Regions from separate parts of the Photobacterium sp. DNB23_23_1 genome, predicted to be linked through region 4. Evidence: riboswitches for the same ligand, from Rfam matches in the RefSeq annotation. Region 4 holds a riboswitch; each other region holds the start of a gene.
The links. A riboswitch is a leader RNA that binds a small molecule or an ion and turns the genes downstream of it on or off. The one in region 4 is predicted to bind lysine.
Positions count from the first base shown of each region.

Region 1: linked by a shared signal. The riboswitch ahead of ACVA53_RS19945 (Na+/H+ antiporter NhaC family protein) and the one ahead of ACVA53_RS00970 (Na+/H+ antiporter NhaC family protein) in region 4 are both predicted to bind lysine.
Region 2: linked by a shared signal. The riboswitch ahead of ACVA53_RS07650 (Na+/H+ antiporter NhaC family protein) and the one ahead of ACVA53_RS00970 (Na+/H+ antiporter NhaC family protein) in region 4 are both predicted to bind lysine.
Region 3: linked by a shared signal. The riboswitch ahead of lysC (lysine-sensitive aspartokinase 3) and the one ahead of ACVA53_RS00970 (Na+/H+ antiporter NhaC family protein) in region 4 are both predicted to bind lysine.

Region 1 covers NZ_JBNNXT010000040.1:10,966-14,958, reverse strand. Annotated here, with positions in the region: gene ACVA53_RS19945 (Na+/H+ antiporter NhaC family protein) at 1-1,016, opposite strand, end outside; lysine riboswitch at 1,172-1,348, opposite strand; gene cspE (transcription antiterminator/RNA stability regulator CspE) at 1,754-1,963, opposite strand; gene ACVA53_RS19935 (ROK family protein) at 2,242-3,147, opposite strand; gene ACVA53_RS19930 (DUF2264 domain-containing protein) at 3,222-3,993, opposite strand, start outside.
Region 2 covers NZ_JBNNXT010000008.1:126,505-130,497, reverse strand. Annotated here, with positions in the region: gene ACVA53_RS07665 (YcgL domain-containing protein) at 80-364, shown strand; gene ACVA53_RS07660 (lytic murein transglycosylase) at 368-1,336, shown strand; gene ACVA53_RS07655 (H-NS family histone-like protein) at 1,618-2,013, opposite strand; lysine riboswitch at 2,384-2,567, shown strand; gene ACVA53_RS07650 (Na+/H+ antiporter NhaC family protein) at 2,667-3,993, shown strand, end outside.
Region 3 covers NZ_JBNNXT010000009.1:7,661-11,653, forward strand. Annotated here, with positions in the region: gene lysC (lysine-sensitive aspartokinase 3) at 1-896, opposite strand, end outside; lysine riboswitch at 1,005-1,191, opposite strand; gene ACVA53_RS07870 (pyridoxal-phosphate-dependent aminotransferase family protein) at 1,446-2,564, shown strand; gene ACVA53_RS07875 (PglL family O-oligosaccharyltransferase) at 2,645-3,993, opposite strand, start outside.
Region 4 covers NZ_JBNNXT010000001.1:235,669-239,661, reverse strand. Annotated here, with positions in the region: gene ACVA53_RS00975 (BCCT family transporter) at 1-1,493, opposite strand, end outside; lysine riboswitch at 1,741-1,912, shown strand; gene ACVA53_RS00970 (Na+/H+ antiporter NhaC family protein) at 1,996-3,582, shown strand.

The DNA.
Region 1 (3,993 bases), on a different contig from region 4:
TCACCCAAGGTCCATGCCAATAGCAAGATAATCAAAATTAGCATGATCCGCTGCATTCCCGACACAAAAGTGTTGAAGGCTGTCGAAGCGGTCATAGTTTTGGTGTAGGCGTAGTAAGCAATTGCCGTTATCGAGGCAATCAAATAGCTGGTTCCCAGTGATGTACGGATCACCGGACCATTGATTGTGCCATGCAGATGGTAATTGTAAGTAAATAGGGCAATCAGTGAGCCAAACAACACCGTCAGAGGCAAGACTATCAGTGAAATTCGGCCAGATTTAGCCAGTTGCGTTTGATCTGATGACGGCTCACTCACTTCTGCCTGCTGACGAGCTTGGTGTTCCGCTTCAGCCATCGGGCCCCAATCTTTTTTCAGCACCGCATACACAGGCACACTAAACAGTGTCAGCAACGCATAGAGTTGGTAAGGGATAACTTGGAGGAAAGTAGTAAAACCATCGACTTGCTGACCCATATTATCAAACGCATTTTCAATCAACCCCTGCGAATAGACCCCCCAGCTGATAATCGGGATCAGCACACAGACCGGTGATGAGGTCGAGTCGATAATGAACGCCAGTTTTTCTTTGCTCAATTTGAGCTTCTGGTAGATTGGCGCGAACATCGGGCCAAGGATCAACGAGTTTCCCGAATCAGTAAAAAAGATACCGATCCCAGTTGCCCAAGTGGCTAGCTGGGCTTTCAATGGCGATGACACATAGCGAGTAGCCATGGACGAAAACGCCGCCATACCGCCACTTTGTTCAACCAGATAGATAAAGCCCGAAATGATAGTAATAACAATAATGATCTGTGCGTTGCTACCCGAGGCTAGCTGAATAAATGGCCCTTCAGACAGGAACATCAACGCTGTATCGACTGGATGACCCTTGGTTAAGATCAGCATGCCGCTGATCACTGCAACCCCAAGGGCTAAAACAACATGCCGAGTGGTAAAGGCGAGTATCAATGCCAGCACCGCGGGTACGATGGACAACAATCCGTAATCAGCCATTCGTAGACTTCTCCTAAAAAACAAAAAGGTATATACCCAAGCGACTTCAAGCAGCCTGGAGTGACTTGAGTATTTAAGAGGGGGGAGTATAGAAACGCGCGAGCAGACAAAGGCTGTACGAAATAGGTAGACGAACTTACCTGTTCGATGACAAAAATTGCGGTAGCTCCCCATCCAGACAGGGTCTGGATGACAGTGCTGTTCCTATTAAGAACAACCCCAGCAGCATGGCTGACGACCGGTACTGCTTCGGCATTGGCTCCTTTCATTTAGCTTCTCTGGCTGTCGACCTTCACTAAACTACTGTTAGGCAATGCGCCTCTACTAACGAGTAAGACTGAATAACTTCTCACTCTATATTGAATAAAACACAAATCTGGCCAAACCAAACTGAATTGGCCACGTAACGTGACAAAGATCACGAAAATTATTTCTTAAAACATTAATTTAACATTATCAATCACTGGAAAAGCATTGAACTGCAGGGGAAACAACCAGAGTGCTCACCCTTTCCCCTACCCCAGTCATTTCACATAAAAGTAGACCGAGTATCGAGATGTGGTGATTTAAATTGGGTTTGATTACAGAAACAGAGAAGTATTACCGAAAAAGAGTTGGTTGCATATTTACGCAACAAGGGGACATAACAGCAGGTATTGGAGGAAAAATGCAACAGATATGACAGACATAAAAAATGCCGGCCTAAGCCAGCATTTTATCACAAAGTAAGTTTCGGCTTACAGAGCTACAACGTTTGCAGCTTGTGGGCCTTTTTGACCTTGTTCTACGTCAAAAGAAACTTTTTGACCTTCAGCAAGAGTCTTGAAACCTTCAGAAGCGATAGCGCGGAAGTGTACGAATACATCAGCACCGCCGTTTTCTTGAGTGATGAAACCGAAACCTTTCTCTTCGTTGAACCACTTAACGATACCAGTTGACTTAGACATAGACTGCCCCTTATAAATTCATTAATAAACTAATCGCAGTATGCGATATGATTGGTTACTGAATTATTTAATGTTACGTTCAATCTAAGGGAAACAGTGAGATACAGTACGATAACGTAAAAGTAGCTAAAGGTTTAACTTGTACTTGATGTTGCATTGAATAACTCTTTGTTCTAAGAACGAGAGGGATATTAACAGCTGGGCGCTTTATGTACAGCATTATTTTTAAAAAAATGCATTTTTTTTCCTCAGCCAAGATCCATGACGTATAAATAGCGTTAGCTACATTGACTGCCAACCTTCACAGCACCGTATATCCCGCAGTCATCACCCAGCTTAGCGGGTAACACAAGCGTGTTGCACTTACCTCCGAAGACATACTTTGGCAAAACGGTTGGCAAATCTTCAAAAATACGGCTTTGTTTTGATAGTCCCCCACCAACCACTATCATGTCAGGATCAATAAGATTAATGATGCTAGCCAATGCACGGGCTAGCTGGTCGACATAAAGCCGATAAAAACTGGAGCAATCCGCCCGATGGTCAATGTGCTTAAATATGTCAGCAGCAGATAACGCTTCACCATAAGTAGTGGCAAATCGCTTCGCGATGCCAGTCCCGGACAGAAAACTTTCGATACAATGCGCCCTGCCGCAATAGCAAGGGTCGACGTTACCATCTATCTCCAAATCATAACCCGGCAGTGGGTTGTGGCCCCACTCCCCGGTCAACCGATTTGGCCCTCTAACCAGCGTCTGGTTTATAACTAAACCACCCCCGCATCCGGTTCCGAGTACTATACCGAAAACGACTTGTTTACCTTCACCAGCACCATAGCAAGCCTCCCCTAAGGCAAAACAATCAGCATCATTGGCAATATGAACCTGATGACCAAGATGATTTGCCAAATCCTCTTCAAGGTTATGGCCATTGACCACTTGGCAGTTACAGTTTTTCACCACGCCAGATTCACCATCGATGGCGCCCGGCAGACCGATCCCCACCAAGGCTTTATCACCAGCTTCCGTTTTGAACGCCTCGATCACTGCCAAGATTTGCCCAATAAAATTTTCATACGATGATTTATCCGTACTGTATCTTTGCCGGTGAATAACCCTATTTTCGGCATCAAACAAAGCGGCTGATATCTTCGTTCCACCCACATCTAAACCAATCTTGTACATATATCCCCCAATATCCTTTTTATCGGCCTTAACGAAGGCCGGGAAACCTAAACGAATAGACTCAATGAATGCTATTAACTCTTACCCATCTTGTAATAACTCTCCAGGGTATGTTTGCCAGCCGGAAGCTTAGTGAGCAAGAACGGCACGGCACTGCGTGGGAAAGACACATCGGTATGTACTCGGGTGGTGAGGTGGGCTGATTTTTCATGATCGTCCCGGCTCTTGATTATCGAGGTACCATTACAGCCCTGAACACAAAGTTCCGCCCCTATAACCGCCTCTTGCAATCCGCTAGCCCGGAGGACTTTCTCCTCTTGGTACCACTTACCCACCGCAAACCCTGTTTCGGCAAGCCAAACCTCTCGCTCAAATTCGAAACTGTGGCGACGGCTAAATCCCTCTTCCCCATCAACGGATATGACAGTAAGTACCTTGACCTCACCAGATTGCCAGTAAATGGATAGCTCGTCAGAAGAGACAGTAACCTCTAGGTTTTTCTGACGCATCTGCCAGTTGGCGCCCTGATCAAAGCTCAGTGCCAAAATGTTATCGCCGAAGCTAAGCTTTTCGCTATAAAGCAAGGCATTAATATCCATGCCCCCAAAAGTCGAGTAAGCAAACTTATTGTATTTATCGAGCTGAAATAGCGGATGAATATTTGCCCCATAATGAACAATGCTATTGCCATCAATTCGCTGAACCAATGTCTTATTGGCTGGCATGGCAACCACACTGTTGCGGTACGCCAGAGGCTCTTCCCCGCACACCCAGAAATCAGAATCATCAGGCAGCATTAGTGGGAAGAACGCTTTCATCGCCCAATAGGGAGACGTCGGTGAGTTG
Region 2 (3,993 bases), on a different contig from region 4:
ATTCACCCTCGACAGGGGAATGATTCGCGTGAATCGTTGTCTGACAAAGAGCGAAATTAACGTACAGGTTACCGACAATATGTTGTGTTCTATTTACAAAAGCCCTAAAAAAGATAATACCTATCTGTATATCAACAATAAAGATGATTTCTCACCAGTACCTGACGCTTTGTTGAAAACATTTGGTACGCCACAATTTGTCATGGTAATTAAGTTAGATGAACGGCATAAGTTGGCACAGGCAGATATCGAAAAAGTGAAAGTGGAACTCAAAGGAAATGGATATTACCTGCAAGTACCGCCACCCGTGCCAAACTTACTGGAGCAATACAAAGCGGATAAAGCCGCCAGCAGCAAAGGATAAACTATGCATAAGCGATTGATATCGGCCTTTGTGGCCTTAGGGTTAGGATTATCGTCGGCAGTTTATGCTGATGAGGGATTTGATGATTATGTCGAAGGACTAAAAGTAGAAGCCCAGGAAAAAGGAATTTCAGAGTCGATTATCAACTCTGCTTTTGAGGGCATTACGTTTGTCGAACGTGCAGTAAAAGCGGATAAAAACCAACCAGAGCGTAAATTGACGCTGGATGAGTATATTCCGCGTGCGGTGCCAGCTTGGAAAGTAAAGCAGGCAAATGAGCTTTATCGTCAGCATAAATCAACGCTGGATAAAATCGGCCAGCAATATGGCGTTCAGCCACGCTTTATTGTTGCCCTGTGGGGGGTGGAAAGTAATTTCGGTCGCCTGATGGGTAATTATAATGTGGTTGAAGCTTTATCAACTATGGCTTATGAAGGTCGTCGTGAAGCGTTTTTTCGCGGGCAGGTCATGGCGGCGCTGGAAATATTGGATGCTGGCCATATTAGTCCAAAAGAGATGAAGGGCTCTTGGGCGGGGGCGATGGGGCAACCTCAGTTTATGCCAACGTCATTTTTGTCTTATGCAGTTGATGGCAATAATGACGGAAAGATTGATATCTGGCAGACAGAGGCTGATGTTTTTGCCTCTGCCGCGAATTATTTAAAAAAAGCGGGCTGGGATGATCAATATACCTGGGGCCGACAAGTTTCATTACCCGCTTCTATCGATGCTTCGTTGATGGGGGTTGAAAAGAGCAAAGCCAAAAGCCTAGTAGACTGGCAACGATTAGGTGTTCGCCGTTTTAATGGCCAGGTACTGCCGAGTGTTGATATTGAAGCATGGCTTATCCAACCGGATGATAAACATGGTCGAGCCTACTTGATCTACGGTAATTACCAATCCTTACTTAAGTGGAACCGTTCGCACTATTTCGCCTTAGCGGTAAGTCATTTAGCCGATCAGATTCGTTAATGTCATAATATGACAAAAAAGTCAGGCTAAAAGGTCTGGCTTTTTATGCTAAAAAGTAAGTAAAGACTCACCAATAACCTGTAATGATGGCGCAATACCAATGGTTTATTATTGACTGTCATATAGTGTTCAAACCAAACGTGTTGTTACTATGCACTTGGTAATACAAGTTTAGCCTTTGAAAATCAAAGGTTTAAATAAAAGGCTTCTGACGTTGAACGGATAATAAAAAACCCGACAAAAGTCGGGTTTTTTTAGATGTTCGCAGATGATTTGAACTATTAGATTTCAAATTCTTCTAGAGACTTACCGTCATCAAGAGCTTTTTTAAGAGCACTTGGTGTACGGCCTTGACCAGTCCAAGTTTTCTCGTCACCGTTTTCATCGATGAAGCGGTATTTAGCTGGACGCTGTGCACGTTTCGCTTTAGGAGCTTTATTTAGAGTTGCTAGAAGCTCTTCTGGGTCAATGCCGTCAGCAAGAAGCATTTCACGGTATTGAGCTAGTTTTTCTGTACGTTCTTTTTCTTTAGCGATTTCTTCAGCTTCAGACTCTTCACGCTCAGTAACAACAGTTTGAAGTTTTTCTAGCGCTTCCTGTAGTTGCTCAAGAGAATATTCACGAGAAAGAGCGCGAAGGCTGCGAAGGTTAAGTAGCGCTTTCATTGCATCAGACATTTTTTATTTCCTGTAGGTCTAAAACTATAAATTAATAATAGCAGTGACAATTCAATAATTGCAATAATAATACTTTTAATACGGCGATGCCAATTAAAAAATGAAGTGTTTATTTATTTTTTTGCAATTTACTGGGTTCATTTCTCATTTGTAATAGATTGTAATGGTCGAGATGAGTAAATATTCTTATCCACAATCAACAGGGACGGTTAAATAATTGCCATCAATTTCATATGCAATGGGTATGAAAAATTGCTTTTAACTGTCTAATTCTTGTTCTTTGCGGCAAGACTATTCACTATTTGTGTCATTTTTTTCACGTTAACTGGTTGCATTTGAATGTCTATTCCGTAGAATTGACCAAACCTAGACTAAGGGTAGAGGTGCATCGTCTATTAGTAGTAAATCGTAGGGTGATACCGATGAGGATTTACGAAAGGAGCCGTTGCCGAAGCAAGCTCGGATTATCAAGCCAACTTGCTGGGGTTGTCACCGAATAGGGATAACACTGCCATAGTATATAATTACATTAACTATGGAGCGCTACTGTGGAGTCGGAAAAGGGCCTTATCCCTTCCTTATGCTCTTCTATACACGACAAGATGTCGTGTTAAACAGTAGATCTCCAACCAGGATCGGTTGTAGTCGAGATCATGAATATTGTAGATTTTTCCCATTCCGCCATGTCATTGTTGCCACCTTTGGTTGCATTGGGTTTGGCAATCCTTACACGACGCGTTTTAGTTTCTTTGGGTGTTGGTGTCCTGTTGGGCGCATTCCTGCTGACTGATTTTTCGGTAGGTGGCACCGCAAACTATATTGGAACCACGGTTAAAGGGCTGTTTATTGATGACGGTGCCATTAACAGCTGGAACATGAGTATTGTCGCCTTCCTTATTTTGCTGGGTATGACCACAGCATTGCTAACACTTTCTGGCGGTACCCGTGCATTTGCTGAATGGGCACAAACTAAAATCAAGAGCAAGCGTGGTGCTAAACTGCTAGCTGCTTTCTTGGGTGTGTTTATTTTTGTTGATGATTACTTCAATAGTTTGGCCGTTGGTTCGATCTCACGTCCAGTGACAGATCGTTTCTATGTTTCCCGCGCTAAGCTGGCCTATATCCTTGACTCAACAGCTGCGCCAATGTGTGTGCTCATGCCTGCTTCTAGCTGGGGTGCCTATATTATCACTTTGATTGGCGGTATTTTGGCATCGCATGGTGTGACGGAATATACTCCGTTGGGTGCATTCGTGCAGCTGGCACCAATGAATTTCTATGCAGTGTTTGCCCTGCTGATGGTATTCGTGGTGGCGTGGTTCCAAATTGATGTTGGCCCGATGAAAAAACACGAGCTAGAAGCCAGTCACTGCCGCGGTTTTGACGAAGGTGATGACGACAGCCGTGCCAAAGATCTGAATGATGAACTTGAAATTGAAGAAAGCAAAAATGGTCGTGTTGCCGATCTTATCATGCCAATCGTGATGCTGATTGTGGCGACTTTCTTCTTTATGATCTTTACGGGTTACCAAGCGCTGGCAGCTGACGGCCTTGCGTTTAATGTATTAGGCGCCTTTGAGAATACCGATGTGGGTATGTCTCTGGTCTACGGTGGCCTTGTGGGTTTTGTTGCTGCGCTTATTCCTGTAATCCGCCAGCGTATCCCGGCGGCTGATGTGTCGTCTACGTTGTGGATCGGTGCTAAGTCTATGTTAGGCGCGATTTTAATCCTGCTGTTTGCGTGGAGCATCGGTTCGGTGATCAGCGATATGGCGACCGGTAAATACCTGTCGACAATGGTGGAAGGGAATATCAGCCCGATGCTGTTGCCTGCTATTCTGTTCTTGCTTGCAGGCCTGATGGCATTCTCAACCGGTACCTCTTGGGGTACGTTCGGCATCATGCTACCAATCGCGGGTGATTTAGCTGCCGCGACGGATATCATGCTAATGCTACCTATGCTAGGCGCAGTATTGGCGG
Region 3 (3,993 bases), on a different contig from region 4:
GTACCACCTTGTTCCGGTGCTTTTGATGAACCGATAAAGACAGGGATCTGCTGGCGGACTGCTGGCAACAGGGTCGACGGATGGAGAATTTTTGCCCCGAAATTAGCCATTTCAGAGGCTTCGCTAAAGCTTATCTCGCTGATTGGCTTGGCATTAGCAGTGATACGCGGATCTGTGGAGTACATACCCGGTACATCGGTCCAGATTTCCAGAGTGCCCGCGCTGATAGCTTCGGCGACTAAAGCGGCACTGTAATCACTACCGCCGCGGCCTAAAGTCGTCGTTTGCCCATCACTGTCAGAGCCAATGAAGCCTTGGGATACGATAATCGTATCGCTAGCTAGCAGTGGCTGAAGCTGTTCATCGGCAAGCTGATGGATAGCATCAATATCCGGAACGGCTTTACCATGCTGGCCGTCAGTGCGCATAACTGAACGGATATCGAAACGCAGGGCTGAAGCCCCCATTTCGTTGAGAATCTGGCTGAACAGGTGGGTCGACAACAACTCGCCATGGGCAACCAGCTGATCGGTCAGCTTAGTTGAAGGCGCGTCAATAGCCTGCTCTGCAAGGTTTGCCACAGTATTGATTAATTGTTCTATGTGGTCAGCAACGGCTTCAGGGTGAGCCAGTTTGTCGATAATGTTTTGGTGTATCGATTTCAATTGCTGTAGCCGCTGGGATCGCTGTTCGTTATTGGCAATTCCATTTGCAAGTTCAACTAACAGGTTGGTAACACCGGAGCAGGCACTGATCAACACTACTTTGGCAGCAGGGTTATCCTTGATGATCGTGGCACTTCGGCTCATGGCGGCATGATCGGCTACGCTAGTACCGCCAAATTTCGCTACGGTTATCGGTGGAGGAATAGTAAAGTTATTTTCAACAAAGCTCACAACGAGTCTCCCAGAATTAAAGAGTATAAACGCAATTAACAGGGGGATCGGGATGGTAATCCCGACAATAAGTCAGGAGAGCAAAAAGGTAAGATGTAAACCGGTACAACAACCAGAAGCTCCCCATCTATTCATTACCACGATGAATAGATGACAGCCAGAAGGATTCAACCTTCGTAGCCGATACACCATGCCCCCTGTCATGTTGTATCTCGGCGTTACTCCCCCTCTCAAGACTGCTTTGGGGTGGGGCCCCGCAATCTAGATACCTGGGTAACGCTCCTCTTCTGTCTTCACCTGAGAAAAGCCTTTCTCAGGATGAACAAAAAACGATCTATATTGAACCGGATTTCCTAGTCGGTTGTCAATTGGGTAAGAATAAAATATGCATAAAATTTGCAAGAAATTGTCACAAATAGGGAGGGCTCTATATACCGGAAGGGGGAAATGATTTGAGATAAGCATAATTAGTCTAATACTGATATAGTCAATCAGTACCTTACAATAACGAGGCAAATGCCACTCTTACCGCCAGGGAGGAAAATAAGAATGACGATTGGTAGCTTTTACCCACCACAGCGTACCCTCATGGGACCCGGTCCATCGGATATTTACCCGCAGGTGCTGCAGGCCCTTAGCCGCCCGACGATTGGCCACCTAGACCCACTATTCATCGGCATGATGGATGAACTCAAACAGTTACTGCAATACGCTTTCCAGACTCAAAACACCTTCACGATTGCGGTTTCTGCGCCAGGGAGCGCCGGTATGGAAGCCTGCTTTGTTAACTTGGTTGAACCGGGTGATAAAGTGATTGTCTGTCGCAATGGCGTGTTTGGCGATCGGATGCGCGAGAATGTCGAGCGCTGCGGTGGCGTGGCGGTGATGGTGGATAACAACTGGGGCGAGCCGGTAGACCCGACCTTGGTTGCCTTGGCGCTCGAGAGCCATCCAGATGCCAAAATCGTGGCCTTTGTTCATGCCGAAACCTCAACTGGTGCGCTGAGCGATGCGGAAGCTATTGCCAAGTTGGCCCGTGAGCATAACTGCCTGACAATTGTCGATGCCGTGACATCGCTCGGGGGCGTCCCTTTGCTGGTGGATGAATGGCAACTTGATGCGGTGTATTCTGGTAGTCAAAAGTGCCTGTCTTGTGTTCCGGGCTTGTCACCATTAACGTTCTCTGAAAAAGCCATCGATAAGATCCAGAGCCGTCAAGCGCCCGTCCAGAGTTGGTTTTTAGATCAGAGCTTGGTACTGGGTTACTGGAGCGGTGAAGGCAAGCGAAGCTATCACCATACCGCGCCAGTGAACAGCCTATATGCGCTGCATGAAGCCTTGGTATTGCTACACAATGAAGGTTTGGAGAATGCTTGGCAGCGCCATAAAGATGCCCATCTAGAATTACGTGAAGGTCTGGAGCCATTAGGGATTAAATTTGTGGTTGATGAGGCACATCGCTTGCCACAGCTCAATGCAGTATATATTCCCGAGGGCATTGATGATGCCGAGGTGAGGAAAACGTTGTTGGAGCGCTATAATTTGGAAATTGGTGCAGGTCTTGGTGCACTTGCTGGCAAAGCGTGGCGTATCGGCTTGATGGGCTATGCCGCTCGCAGTGAAAACGTGGCATTGTGCCTGCGGGCGCTAGAAACAACTCTTAAGTGAATCTAAGCTATTGCGGTTTAATTAGTAAAAAGGGCTACCTCGGGTAGCCCTTTTTTCATTTTAACATCACCCCATAGGGTTTATGGCGTCCCATTTTCAGCAGTCTGAGCGGACAAGTCCGTTTCCTTTAAAAACGCATATTTTGGATACAGGTATTGGGCTTCATCCATAATTTGGGAGGCCATCTCTTTCTGACCTAGTTGGTTATAAGCAGCAATCAGGTTTTGATAAAGCGCGATGCGTGGCCATTGCTTGGCCTTTTGCTGGGCCCAGTCGATGTAATCCTGGATCAACGCTGGATTATTACTGGCAATACCCTGGTGAAGTTGGGTGACATGCAGATCCCATTCGAATCGGTTTTGCCATGCCCAAGGGTTATTGACTCGCAGCAGGTAATTCACATTGGCCGGATGGTTGGTTTCGTACTTAGTGAGTTGAGTGCCAGAGTACAGGGTTGTCGCCATGAAACCTGTGGTGATCAGCGGTATTGTCAGCACTAGCGCCCGGATCGACAGGATATACTCCATTTTCTTCTTGTAGTATTTGGCGGTCAGGTTATCGGCCCAGTAAATCAAAATAACGAAGATCACCCAGTGGATCAGCGAGTGATAGAATGGGTATTCCAACTGGGAGTGCAGAACGATTGGGAAAAATAAGCCGATCAAGGCTAGTTGGGTACCTTCCCGTGCTTTCTTTATTTTGAGCAGCACCGCCCCAGCGGCTGCCAATAATGCCAGAAGCGGAATAATGCCGCCTTCAGCAGCCCAGAATACCAGTTCGTTGTGAGGATGATCGAGGCCAGCCATACCGGAAGGGTTGGCTGGGTTGTCGTGATGCCATCGGGCGGTTTGGGTAATATAGCTGACTTCAAACGTGCCATAGCCGTAACCGGTTAATGGTTGGTTAAGGAACATATTGGCGGCTTGAGGAATATGCATCGCACGGGCACTGACCAAGCTCAGGCGGTTTTCCTGCGGCGACCAGCCCGATGTACTGTTGATGTGCCATGACAGGCTTAGCCCCAGTATTATCATCAGTAGCCACATTCGCCATTGTGCCTTGGCGGCAAAGCGGCGCAGGTAAGGGATAAGTAGCAGAGTACCCATGGTGGCGCCGAGCCAACCGGTGCGGGAGCTTAGTACGACAAGCAGCGGCAGGGTAATGACCGGGGTCAGTAGCAAGAAACACTGTTGCCAACTCCACCTACCACGGTACATAGGAATGCGTGCCAGTAGATAACCGGATAGTACCAGACCGGTGGCTAAAAAGCTGGCCATGACATTGGGTTGCTGGAAGATGCCGTAAGGACGGTTGGCAACGGTGTCATAGCCGATAGGGTTGCCTGGCTCCAGCAGCATAAATTGTACCCAGCCGAATATTGCTTGAATCCATACTGCGGCGAGCACAAACCACAGCATGCGCTGGCGTT
Region 4 (3,993 bases):
ACCGGATCTTCATAGCCTTCCTGGTGAGTCAGGTCGAGCTTCGCCGCTTTCACTGCCGATATCATCAACATCACCGCAATCACCAACAGCGGTAAACCACCGACAATGGCTGCGGTCTGTAGGGTCGACAAGCCGCCCATAAACAGCAATACCGAAGGCATAAATGACAATGCAAAAGCCCAGAACAAACGGTTCCACCGCATTGGGTCTTCCGTCACATTGTTCTGTACCACCGATGCCAAAATATAAGAGATCGAGTCAAACGTGGTCGCTGTAAAGATCAAACACAATAGCGTAAACGCGGCAATAACAACGGTACTGTAAGGCAGTTGCTCAAGAATTGAGAAAATGGCTTTGGTCGCCCCTTCACTGTTAAGGATACCAACGACATCCAGCGCTCCAGACAGCTGCAGCGATAGACCGTAGTTACCCAAGATCATGAAGAACAAAAAGCAGCCCATCGACCCAAAGAAGATCGACCCCGTTACCATTTGCTTGATAGTACGGCCACGGGAGATCCTCGCAACAAACAACCCCATGCTCGGTGCAAACACCAACCACCACGCCCAGTAGAAAATGGTCCAGTCCTGTGGGAAATGGGTATTCTCAAACGAGCCATAGCCGCCGAACGGCTCGGCCCATGTTGCCATCACAAAGAAATTCGACAGCATACGGCCCAGTGAATCGAGCCCAGTTTCCAGCATGAAAATGGTTGGGCCGGAAATCAGCACAAAGGCCAATAAACCCAGTGCTCCCCAGAAGTTGACATTACTGAGGAACTTGATCCCTTTTTCCATCCCGGCATAGGCCGAGTATGCAAAGATCGCAGTACAGAGCATCAACACAATAATCTGAGTCTCTGTGTCTTTTGGTACGCCAAACAAGTAGTTGGCACCTTCGGTGATCAATGGGGCAGCAAGGCCTAGCGTTGTCGCACCACCACCGAGAAGACCAAAGATAAACAGCACGTCAATGACCTTACCCAGCCAACCATAGCTGCGGGCTTCACCAATGACCGGCATCAAAGCCGCAGATACCTTTAACACAGGTTGCTTACGAACATAAAAGAAATACGCAATTGGCAAAGCTGGAACCAAGTAGATAGACCAAGCTATCGGTCCCCAATGGAATAAGCCATAAGTTGCTGCCCAGCGCACCGCCTCTTCACTACCCGGTTCAAGCTGAAACGGCGGAGCTTGATAATAATAAGCCCACTCAATCGTCCCCCAGTACAGGATACTGGCACCGATACCGCCACAGAACAGCATCGCTGCCCAGGAAGCCGTGGTAAATTCGGGCTTTTCATCAGGATCACCCAGCTTGATTTGGCCGATGTCAGAAAAAACGATGTAGATCATAAAGAAAAAAGCAGCGACACCGAGCGACAAATAAAGAAAACCGAGTTTGTCGGTCATAAAGGTTTTGGCAATAGCAATCCATTCCGCACCTTGCACTGGAAACAGCAGCAAGGGCACCACAACCGAGATCAACATGCCCAGCGCCCCGAAGAACGTCGGTTTGTCGATCAATTCAAAGTGTTTACGAGAAAACACGGTAGCTCCTTAAAATATAAACCCAGATATGGGTAAGTAAGATAATCAGAGAAAAGGGGCTAACTGTACAAACCAAGATTCTAATGAACACGATGAAAAAAGCTGATTATTAGCTGACATAATTATTCAGCCGTATATAATGTCAGCCTTATCGCCGAAAACCAGTAGGATTGACGGCGATAATCCCTAAATCAGTAGAGGCGCGCTGCCTAACAGTAACCGAGCAGAGGGTGATACCTGTGAAGCCGGAGAAAGGAGTCAGCGCCGAAGTGACTGCAGTCATCAACTTCAGTCGCTGGGTCTGTGTCGAATAGGCACAGAACTGCCATAGTTTTGACCTATGGAGCGCTACCTGAGGGGGTAACAAGTCATACCTTTCTGCGTCTTAGTTACACTTCCTTTCGGTAGATCTCCACCTTTAAGTTGTAGGTGTGATGAGATCATGAACCTTGTAGATTTTTCGGACTCACTAATGTCCGTTGTCCCAGCCATGCTGGCTGTTATCCTAGCAGTCACTACCAGGCGGGTTTTGCTTTCCCTTGGCTCAGGTATCTTTGCCGGTGCCATGATGCTAAACCAATACTCACCATTAGAGTCACTGCAGTACCTAGTTGCAAAGATACTGGCGATTGTCTGGGTTGATGATGCACTCAACGGTGACAACGTTAACATGATCATCTTCATGTTACTGCTTGGTGCACTGATCAGCCTGATGAGTGTCTCCGGTGCAACGCAAGCATTTGCCGACTGGGCAGCAGTACGCTGTAAAGATCGCCGCAGTGCCAAGTCACTAACCGGCCTGATGGTCTTTATCTTCTTCATTGATGACTTCTTCCACAGCCTATCTGTAGGTGCCATCTGCCGTCCGGTAACCGACCGTTTCAATATCTCTCGAGCAAAACTGGCCTACCTGCTTGATTCAACCGCAGCACCGGTTTGTGTACTGATGCCTATCTCGTCATGGGGTGCCTATATCATCGCCCTCGTTGGCGGCATCATGATGGCACACGGTGTGACAGATCAGAGCCCTATCTCAGCCTTTGTCGAGATGATGCCAATGAACCTGTATGCGGTATTCACCTTGGTCATGGTACTGTGCGTTATTGCCTTCCAACTTGATATCGGCCCAATGCGTAAGCATGAAAAATGGGCACTAGAAGGCAAACTGTGGGATGAGTCCAAGGGCAAACCTGCTGGTTTGGAGGTTGAGGTACCAGAATCTGCCAAAGGCGGCATGATCGATATGGTATTGCCTATCCTGACCCTGACGATGGCAACAGTCTTTTTCATGGTGCAATCAGGCGCAGATGTACTAGCAGCCAATGGTGAAGCCTTCAGTGTGATCGGCTCTTTTGAAAACACCGATGTTGGATCATCTCTGGTATACGGTGCGATTTGTAGCCTAGTGGTTTCTATTGCGCTAGCGCTTCGTCTTAACCTTGGCGTGAACACTTGGGTAAAAGCAGCACCACAAGGCATTTCAGCCATGATGCCCGCTATTGTAATCTTGTTCTTTGCCTGGACTATCGGTTCAGTTGTCCGTGATATGCAAACCGGTATTTACCTCGCTTCCATGTCAAACGGCAACCTGCCTGTTGAACTGCTTCCAGCGGTTGTCTTCCTGCTATCTTGTGCAATGGCTTTTGCTACCGGCACCAGCTGGGGCACCTTCGGGATCATGTTACCACTAGCCGGTGATATTGCTGCTGCCAGTGACATTGCACTGCTACTTCCTATGCTATCGGCTGTATTGGCTGGCGCAGTATTTGGTGATCACAGCTCGCCAATTTCAAGCACCAGTATCCTATCGGCAACCGGTGCAGGTTGTCACCACATGGACCATGTTATGACCCAGCTACCGTACGCATGTTCGGTTGCTTTCGGTGCCCTATTGGGTTACCTCGCTATCGGATACACTCATTCTGCTTGGGCGGGTGTTGCTGTAAGTGGTCTTTGGTTCCTGGCCTTCTGTGCCTTTGCTGTTCGCAAAAGCAAACCTATTATGGCTGCTGAGCCGGTGACTGGCTAACAATAGAGTTATGATAACGGCCCAGTTTCATTGTTTATGATACTGGGCTTAATTGTACATGACTTTTTATATGCCAATAAAACAAATCACTTCTGATAAAAAAAACAGTCAATAAAATTATTCATACTTATTAGTACATAAATTAATACTATATGGTATATGACCTTCAGATCCCCTAACAAAGAAAAACATTATCAACTTATGGATATTGTCACACATACAAAAACAAGAAATACAAATCAACATTTCAACAATTAAATCAGTTATTTAAAAACACGATAAAATTAACATGAAATATCCGCCGAATAGAATTAATATTAAACAATACCACACTTAACCATTAAGTTAATTTATACCTATGTCAGGACGTTTTATCAAAAAGCGTTAAATAATAGCTAGAAGAAAAATTTC